3 linked regions of the Pararhizobium capsulatum DSM 1112 genome follow. The protein of the gene in region 2 interacts with the protein of the main gene of each other region in a pairwise test. Links are inferred from orthologs where the notes say so. Each region holds a gene or a part of one and is shown on either strand. Other genes may lie near its edges.

Region 1 (3,072 bases), 1.8 Mb from region 2 along the record:
GGACCCATGGTCGAGGAGATCGCGACACGCTTGACGTAATTGCCCTTGGCGCCAGCCGGCTTTGCCTTGATGACAGCATCGGCAAAAGCCTTGATGTTTTCTTCAAGAGCCTTGGCATCGAAAGAAGCCTTGCCGATACCGGCATGGACGATACCAGCCTTCTCGACGCGGAACTCGACGGCGCCGCCCTTGGAAGCCTTGACGGCACCCGTGACGTCCATGGTGACCGTGCCAACCTTCGGGTTCGGCATCATGCCACGGGGGCCAAGAACCTTACCGAGACGACCGACGAGCGGCATCATGTCCGGGGTCGCGATGCAACGATCGAAGTCGATCTTGCCGCCCTGGACGATTTCCAGCAGGTCTTCCGCACCAACGATATCTGCGCCAGCAGCGCGGGCTTCATCAGCCTTGGCGCCACGTGCGAAAACGGCAACGCGAACATCGCGGCCGGTACCGTTCGGGAGGTTGACAACGCCGCGGACCATCTGGTCGGCGTGGCGCGGGTCAACACCCAGGTTCATGGCAATTTCGATTGTTTCGTCGAACTTGGCGACGGCACGTTCCTTGACCATGGAAATCGCATCGGTGAGAGCGACGAGCTTGGTCGGATCAACGCCTTCGCGGATCTTCTGAATACGCTTTGCAAGCTTAGCCATGATCAACCTACCACTTCCAGGCCCATGGAGCGGGCAGAGCCCTCAACCATTGCCATTGCGCCTTCGATGTCGGCCGCGTTCAGATCCTTCATCTTACCTTCGGCGATCGCACGGACCTGAGCCTTGGTGATGGTGCCGGCCTTGCCGCCCTTACCAGGCGTCTTGGAACCCGACGAGATCTTTGCTTCCTTCTTCAGCCAGTAGGTAACCGGCGGCTGCTTCATAGCGAAGGTGAAGGACTTGTCCTGGTAATAGGTGATGACGACCGGGATCGGCATGCCCTTTTCCATTTCCTGCGTAGCCGCGTTGAACGACTTGCAGAATTCCATGATGTTAATGCCACGCTGACCAAGCGCAGGACCAATCGGCGGGGACGGGTTTGCCGATCCTGCCTTGACCTGAAGCTTGAGCTGGCCTGCAACTTTCTTAGCCATATCTCTCTGCCTTTACAGTTTGCCGACATACCCAAATGCGAGATTGCCGGGACTATGACGACCGGTCTCCCGGTCAATTCTGCCAAACCCCTTTCGAGAGCCCGGCGGCTGCGGTTGCGTGGTGCGGATAACCGGTCCGGCTAAGACCTTGATCCTTCCACGCGTTTTTGCGGGACAACCCGCGACTGCCGGCGACCGAAGCCTCCGACAAACAGTCAGGGTCGCGAACGGACAAAACCGTCGCGACCAATTCTTGCTCAGACCTTCTCGACCTGCGCGTATTCGAGGTCGACCGGCGTTGCGCGGCCGAAGATCGAGACTTCGACTTTGAGGCGCGAACGCTCTTCATCGACATCCTGAACGATGCCGTTGAAGGAGGCGAACGGACCGTCGGAAACGCGGACCTGCTCGCCGATCTCGAAGGAGATCGAGGGCTTGGGACGATCAACACCGTCCTGGACCTGACCGAGAATGCGCTCGGCTTCATAGTCCGGAATCGGAACCGGCTTATTGTCGGAACCGAGGAAGCCCGTCACCTTCGGGGTATTCTTGATGAGGTGATAAGCCTCATCCGTCAGGTTGGCGCGTACCAGCACGTAACCCGGGAAGAACTTGCGCTCAGCATCGACCTTGCGGCCGCGACGAACCTCGACAACCTTCTCGGTCGGAACAAGAATCTTTTCGAAAAGATGCTCAAGCCCCTTCTGGCGAGCCTTGTTTTCAATATCGTCAGCGACCTTCTTTTCGAAGTTCGAATAGGCGTGAACGATGTACCAGCGCGCTGCCATTCCTATATCTCCTTACAGACCGACGTTGAGGATGAGGCCGATAACCCAACCCATCAACTGGTCAGCCGCAAAAAAGAAAGCAGCAGCAAAAAAGACCATGACAAAGACCATCAGCGTGGAGATCATTGTCTCACGCCGCGAGGGCCAAGTCACTTTCGCCGTTTCAGCGCGAACCTGCTGCAGAAACGTAAACGGATTTGTTTTCGATGCCATTGAATGCTCACGCCTTAACGGCCCGTAAAGCTGAACTTTCAGCCCCACGCGCCGCGTGTCTGTTTGAACCCTACATAAAGACCGATTCTCGAAATCACAAGAGGTCGTCGGTCTTTTTGCGAAATTAGAGGGAGAGAGCAAGCCCTCTTCCGTCTTTATACATTATCCACTGCACCGCGGCAATCGTCTGCGCTGGATGAAATGGCAGGGGCAGTAAGGCTCGAACTTACGACCTGCGGTTTTGGAGACCGCCGCTCTACCAACTGAGCTATACCCCTAGTTCCCCGGGCGCCTGCGATACCCGCGCCGCGTGGGTCTGCGGCTTATTATTCAGTTTGCCCGTGGAAGACAAGCGCCTTTGGTGGAAAAAGTATGCAAGCGCGGAGAAATTTTACGGCGCGCCTGCCTCCCCGCCCTGCGAAGAGTGGCAGGCAGTATGTTGCGGCACATATTCACACTTTCACATATTTGCGCCAGTCGTGTTCCTCGCGAAAACCGAGCACGTCCTTGATTTTGCGATTCGAGAGCAACCCCTCGTAGCTGCCGATCTCACGGCGGAACGGCACATTTGGGAAATAACGCTCGGCAAGTGCGCGCGTCGGGGTATTTGCCGAAATCGTGTCGTTCGCTGCATTGAAGACCTGATAGCCAAGGCCATCCTTCTCAATGCAGAGCTTGACGATCTGGCCGAGATCGCGGGCGTCGATATAGCTCCAGGCAATGCGCTTGCGGATGGAGGAATCGGCAAAATAGGCAGGGAAGTTCGCATATTCATGGGGCTCGATGACATTTCCGATTCGCAGCGCATAGATGTCGAAGCCAGAGCGTTCGGCAAAGGCACGCGCCGTCTTTTCATTGACCACTTTTGAAAGCCCGTAGCTGTCCATTGGATTGACGTCGTAATCTTCCTCCAGCGGAAAGTGATGGAAGTCGCGATGACCTTCGGCGAAGCAGACGCCGTAGGTCGTCTCGCTCGAT
Region 2 (3,108 bases):
CGGGTCGTTGCCGGTGGTATCGCTCTCGATGAGGGGATAGATCGGATCCTGGACATTCTTGGGAATGGACCGCTGATCTTCAACCTGGGGCATGGGATCACGCCGCAGGCAGATCCAGAGCATGTCACACAGCTTCTTGCGCGTGTTCGACGCTCAGGGGAGGCGGCGTGACCATGGAGAGGCAGGTTGACAGGGCTCCCGGCCGGCGTGCGCGCATCAGAGCGTTTGTTGCGATCGGGATTTTTGTCGCCCTGCTTGCAGGGCTCTTCGTCTACCAGCCGGATAATCTCTATCTCTGGATAAAGGCGCTGCATATCATCGCTGTGATGTCCTGGATGGCAGCGCTTCTCTACATGCCGCGCCTGTTCATTTATCATACCGATGCGGAGCCGGGGTCGCCGCAATCCGAGACTTTCAAGATGATGGAGCAGCGCCTGCTCAAGGTCATCATGAACCCTGCGATGATGATCTCCTGGGTGCTCGGCCTTTATCTCGCCTGGAGTGTCTACGGGTTTCAAGGCGGGTGGCTCCACGCGAAGCTTCTGTTTGTCGTGCTTCTCACGGGTGTTCACGTGCTTTTCAGCCGTGCCGTTCGCAGCTTTGCTCGCGACGAAAATACCCGTAGTGCTCGCTACTGGCGGCTGATGAATGAGGCCCCGACCGTGCTGATGATCGCCATCGTCATCATGGCGGTGGTGAAACCTTTTTGACATCAGCGCGTGGTTGCGGATGAAATTACGGTTAAATCCAGAAGGCCCCTTGCGGCGATCCATGTGAATCGCTATTTTCGCGTCATCTCATCTTTCGTGGCATGTGTAAAAGAGACGAGTCTGCCCCTCTCGTGCGGCTCCCCTTACCTAAAGCACGCCGACCTTCCATTCCGAACTGCTAAGTGTGGTCCCCCTTCATGGCTGAAATGAAGCTACAAGATCTTAAGAACAAAACCGCGACCGATTTGCTCGCCTTTGCCGAATCAGTCGAGGTCGAAAATGCCAGCGTCATGCGCAAGCAGGAGCTGATGTTTGCCATCCTGAAGATGCTTGCGAGCCAGGATGTTGAAATCATCGGGGAAGGCGTGGTCGAAGTTCTTCAGGACGGTTTCGGCTTTCTCCGGTCGGCAAATGCCAATTATCTCCCAGGTCCGGATGATATTTACATCTCCCCTTCCCAGATTCGCCGGTTTTCACTGAAGACGGGTGATACGGTCGAAGGACCGATCCGGGGTCCGAAGGAGGGCGAGCGCTATTTTGCCCTGCTCAAGGTCAATACGATCAATTTCGAAGACCCCGAGAAGATCCGGCACAAGGTGCATTTCGACAACCTGACGCCGCTTTATCCGAACGAGCGTTTCAAGATGGAGCTGGAGGTTCCGACCTCCAAGGACCTCTCGGCGCGTGTAATCGATCTCATCGCACCTCTCGGCAAGGGCCAGCGCGGCCTCATCGTGGCACCGCCGCGGACCGGTAAAACTGTTCTGCTCCAGAATATCGCCCATTCGATCACGGCGAATCACCCTGAGTGCTACCTGATCGTCCTGCTGATCGATGAGCGGCCGGAAGAAGTGACGGACATGCAGCGTTCGGTGAAAGGTGAAGTTGTATCCTCCACCTTTGACGAGCCCGCCACCCGCCACGTACAGGTTGCTGAAATGGTGATCGAGAAGGCAAAGCGTTTGGTCGAGCACGGCCGCGACGTTGTCATCCTGCTCGATTCGATCACGCGTCTTGGGCGCGCCTACAACACTGTCGTTCCTTCATCTGGCAAGGTTCTGACGGGCGGTGTGGATGCCAACGCGCTGCAGCGCCCGAAGCGCTTCTTCGGTGCAGCTCGCAACATCGAAGAAGGCGGTTCTCTGACGATTATCGCCACGGCGCTGATCGATACCGGCAGCCGCATGGATGAAGTGATCTTCGAAGAATTCAAGGGTACCGGCAACTCGGAAATCGTGCTTGACCGCAAGGTTGCCGACAAGCGCATCTTCCCGTCCATGGATATTCTCAAGTCTGGGACACGCAAGGAAGACCTGCTGGTGCCGCGCCAGGATCTCCAGAAGATCTTTGTTCTGCGTCGTATCCTTGCGCCGATGGGCACCACGGATGCGATCGAGTTCCTCATCGACAAGCTCAAGCAGACGAAGACGAACGGCGATTTCTTCGATTCAATGAATACCTGATCTCTTGCGCTTCGACTAAGATGAAAGCCCGACTTGTTCGGGCTTTTTGTTTTTCGGCTTCGCGAAATGAATAGCCGGATTCGACAACTGAGAAAGAGTCCATGGGTATATCCGATACAATCTATGCTCTTTCGTCCGGCGGACTCCCCTCGGGCGTGGCGATGATTCGAATAAGCGGAACCCGGACTACCGAGGTGCTGGCGAAGCTGAGCGGGAAGATTCCGGCGCCCCGTCTGGCGAAACTGAGTTCGATTCGGGGACGTAACGATCAACTCATCGACCAGGGTCTGGTACTCTTCTTCAAAGGTCCGGGCTCATTTACCGGAGAGGACTGTGCGGAACTGCAGCTTCACGGCGGAAAGGCGGTTGTCGAAGCCGTCTTGACGGAGCTTGCATATCTCGGATGCCGTCACGCTGAAGCGGGGGAATTTAGCAGACGCGCTTTCCAGAACGACAAGCTCGATCTGGTTGAGATCGAGGGTCTTGCAGATCTTATCGCCGCTGAGACAGAGATGCAGAGACGGCTGGCGGTCGAACATTCAAGCGGGCATCTGTCGTCGCTTTACGAGGGGTGGTCGCGGCGGCTTGTTCATGCGCGGGCGATGATTGAAGCCGAGCTGGACTTTGCAGATGAAGAGGATGTGCCCGGATCTGTTTCACCATCCGTATGGGCGGACATGTCGCTTTTAGGTGAGGAAATTGGAACGCACCTCGATGGCGCTGCTGTTGCCGAGATTATTCGTGACGGCTTGAATGTGGTCATTGCAGGCGCGCCAAACGCCGGAAAATCCAGCTTACTCAATGCGTTAGCGCAACGAGACATTGCGATCGTAACGGAGATAGCCGGAACAACGCGAGATGTTCTATCGGTCGATCTTTCCTTAGCCGGATTCTCGATAAAACTGCACGATACCGCGGGCCTGCGGGAAACCCAG
Region 3 (2,987 bases), 1.9 Mb from region 2 along the record:
CACGTACCGACGGGCCGGATACGGCAATCTCCGCCGACATGCTGCCAACCGAGGTCGGCGACAGCCTGCCGAAGATTTCTGCGCAGGGTGACCAGCACATCATGACCTTGCCGCTCCGTGAGGCGCGAGAAATGTTCGAAAGGGATTACCTCATCGCGCAGATCAACCGTTTCGGCGGTAATATTTCCCGCACGGCTGAGTTTGTCGGCATGGAGCGCTCGGCGCTGCATCGCAAGCTCAAGTCTCTCGGCGTCTGATAGTTCAAACCCGGAGGCGGGCATGACGAGAATAGCTTATGTAAACGGGGCCTATCTTCGCACGGCTGACGCAGGCGTTTCGATCGAGGATCGTGGCTTCCAGTTTGCCGATGGTGTCTACGAGGTCTGCGAAATCCGGAACAGCTATATCGTGGACCTGACCCGCCATCTGGATCGTCTCGACCGCTCATTGTCGGAAATCCGCATCAATCACCCGATGTCACGCAAGGCATTGGTCGGGATCATCCGCCATGTGATCCGCCGCAACCATGTCAAAAACGGGCTGTTCTACATGCAGGTGACGCGCGGTGCCGCACGGCGGGATCATGTGTTTCCAGCAGCCCACACGCCGCCGACGCTGGTTGTGACGGCAAAGCGCACGGATGCCTCGCTGATCGCCCGGAAGAATGCTGACGGTATCCGCGCCATTACCATGCCTGAAAATCGATGGGATCGGGTGGATATCAAGACAGTCGGCCTTCTGTCTAACGTGCTGGCGCGCCAAGATGCCAAGGAGGCGGGTGCGCAGGAGGCGATCTACGTCGATACGGACGGAAAGGTGACGGAAGGAGCGGCCACCAATGTCTGGATCGTGGACAAGGACGGAGTGCTGAGAACTCGCCCCGCCGATCACGGCATCCTGCGCGGCATTACCCGCACGACGCTCCAGGATGTGGCAACCAAAATTGGGCTTAAAATCGAGGAGCGCGCCTTCACCGTCGAGGAAATGCTGGCCGCACGGGAGGTGTTTATCACCGCGGCGACCAGTATTTGCTTCCCGGTCGTGACTGTGGACGGCCACACGATCGCCAACGGCCATCCCGGCAGCACGGCGCAGAAAATCCGCGAAGCCTTTTTCGACGTTGCGGAGAAGACTTTGATTTGATACCAAATCCGGGGAGATGCCGTGAACTTCATAGCTGGCGGTGTTTGGGGCATTCGAATCGTATAATCAACCGGTTAATCGGAACCGGCAAATAAGAAAGAAGCGGCGCCATGGCGGAACGTTCTCAGAACCTGCAGGACCTTTTTCTCAATACAGTCCGCAAGCAGAAAATATCTTTGACGATTTTTCTTATCAATGGTGTGAAACTGACAGGGGTCGTCACGTCTTTTGACAACTTCTGTGTGCTTTTGCGTCGTGACGGTCATTCGCAGCTGGTGTACAAGCACGCCATCTCGACCATCATGCCGGGTCAGCCGATGCAGATGTTCGAGAGCGAAGAATCCGCTTCCTGACAGGACACCTGACATTACCAAACGTGATACCAAATCGTCGTCGATCATCCCGGAGCTGGAAAAGCTTCGTGATGACATGCGCGCTCTCGTCGTCGTTCCGGTTCTGAAGAAAACCGGCCGCCAAGCTGCGGCCGATCCTTCTGTGCCGACGACAACCCGTTCCGATGAAAGCCGTCTCGAAGAGACTGTTGGGCTTGCTCTGGCCATCGACCTGACAGTCGTGCAGGGGCTGATTGTCCCGGTCGCGCAGCCGAAGCCCGGTACGTTGCTGGGTACAGGCAAGATCGAGGAAATCGGCCACCTGCTGACCGAGCACAATGCCGGCCTTGTCATTGTCGACCACCCGCTGACGCCGGTTCAGCAGCGCAATCTCGAGAAGGAATGGAACGCCAAGGTCATCGACCGGACGGGCCTTATCCTCGAAATCTTCGGCCGCCGCGCCTCCACCAAGGAAGGCACGCTGCAAGTCGAGCTTGCACATCTCAATTACCAGAAGGGCCGGCTGGTTCGCAGCTGGACCCACCTTGAACGTCAGCGCGGTGGCGCAGGCTTCCTCGGTGGCCCTGGTGAAACCCAGATCGAAGCCGACCGTCGGCTTCTGCAGGAAAAGATCCTGAAGCTCGAAAAGGAGCTGGAGCAGGTGCGCCGCACCCGCCAGCTGCACCGTGCCAAGCGGAAAAAGGTGCCGCACCCGATCGTGGCGCTGGTCGGCTATACCAACGCCGGCAAGTCGACGCTGTTCAACCGCATCACTGGCGCAGGCGTTCTGGCCGAGGACATGCTGTTTGCCACGCTCGATCCGACGCTGCGGCGCATGAAGCTGCCGCAGGGCCGCACCGTCATGCTTTCCGATACCGTCGGTTTCATCTCCGACCTGCCGACCCATCTGGTGGCTGCTTTCCGGGCGACGCTGGAAGAGGTTCTGGAAGCCGACCTGATCCTGCATGTGCGCGATCTCTCGGACCCGGACAATCAGGTTCAGTCGAGTGATGTCCTGCGCATCCTTGCCGATCTCGGCATCGACGAGAAGGCTGGCGCAGAACGCATCATCGAAGTCTGGAACAAGATCGATCGGTTAGAGCCAGAGGCGCACGAGGCGTTGGTGCAGAAGGCTGCGACTGGCGAAAACACGGTCGCGGTTTCTGCTGTGACAGGTGAGGGTGTCGATGCGATGATAGCTGAAATCAGCAAGCGTCTCTCTGGCGTGATGACGGAAACTACCGTGGTCTTGACGACGGACAAGCTACAATTGCTCTCTTGGATTTACGAGCACGCAATTATTGACGGGCGTGACGACCTTGAGGATGGTTCCGTAAGCCTCGACCTGCGCCTGACGGCCACGGAGGCAGCCGAACTCGATAGACGTTTAGGCAACGGGCCGAGGCCCGTGGCTGAAGACTGGTAAAAAGTACGTGTTTCTTGTCGTCCATTTGTGGACATGTTTGCGCTCTCCCTCGTCATGGTCGGGCCTGTCCCGACCATCTGCTGGTC

What was found.
Region 1: the proteins of rho (region 2) and nusG interact in binary tests that used the Escherichia coli proteins (3 or more experiments, as listed by UniProt). The link is inferred for Pararhizobium capsulatum DSM 1112 from one-to-one orthologs.
Region 3: the proteins of rho (region 2) and hfq interact in binary tests that used the Escherichia coli proteins (3 or more experiments, as listed by UniProt). The link is inferred for Pararhizobium capsulatum DSM 1112 from one-to-one orthologs.

Annotation. Positions count from the first base shown.
Region 1 is NZ_JAUSVF010000001.1:2,125,924-2,128,995, reverse strand. The notes cover bases 117-3,033. They hold nusG (transcription termination/antitermination protein NusG), read right to left. Parts: upstream 1,882-3,033; coding sequence 1,351-1,881; downstream 117-1,350. Other genes in these bases: QO002_RS10225 (NAD-dependent epimerase/dehydratase family protein), read right to left, coding at 2,547-3,033; secE (preprotein translocase subunit SecE), read right to left, coding at 1,894-2,094; rplK (50S ribosomal protein L11), read right to left, coding at 662-1,093; rplA (50S ribosomal protein L1), read right to left, coding at 117-659. In the rest of the region: more of rplA, read right to left, coding at 1-116; more of QO002_RS10225, read right to left, coding at 3,034-3,072. UniProt on the Escherichia coli protein: Part of the processive rRNA transcription and antitermination complex (rrnTAC). The complex forms an RNA-chaperone ring around the RNA exit tunnel of RNA polymerase (RNAP).
Region 2 is NZ_JAUSVF010000001.1:373,714-376,821, reverse strand. The notes cover bases 88-3,040. They hold rho (transcription termination factor Rho), read left to right. Parts: upstream 88-907; coding sequence 908-2,173; downstream 2,174-3,040. Other genes in these bases: mnmE (tRNA uridine-5-carboxymethylaminomethyl(34) synthesis GTPase MnmE), read left to right, coding at 2,275-3,040; hemJ (protoporphyrinogen oxidase HemJ), read left to right, coding at 168-710; hemE (uroporphyrinogen decarboxylase), read left to right, coding at 88-171. Outside these bases: more of hemE, read left to right, coding at 1-87; more of mnmE, read left to right, coding at 3,041-3,108. UniProt on the Escherichia coli protein: Facilitates transcription termination by a mechanism that involves Rho binding to the nascent RNA, activation of Rho's RNA-dependent ATPase activity, and release of the mRNA from the DNA template.
Region 3 is NZ_JAUSVF010000001.1:2,279,017-2,282,003, forward strand. What follows is about bases 43-2,874. They hold hfq (RNA chaperone Hfq), read left to right. Parts: upstream 43-1,253; coding sequence 1,254-1,496; downstream 1,497-2,874. Other genes in these bases: ntrX (nitrogen assimilation response regulator NtrX), read left to right, coding at 43-257; QO002_RS11155 (D-amino-acid transaminase), read left to right, coding at 280-1,143; hflX (GTPase HflX), read left to right, coding at 1,573-2,874. Outside these bases: more of ntrX, read left to right, coding at 1-42; more of hflX, read left to right, coding at 2,875-2,901. UniProt on the Escherichia coli protein: RNA chaperone that binds small regulatory RNA (sRNAs) and mRNAs to facilitate mRNA translational regulation in response to envelope stress, environmental stress and changes in metabolite concentrations.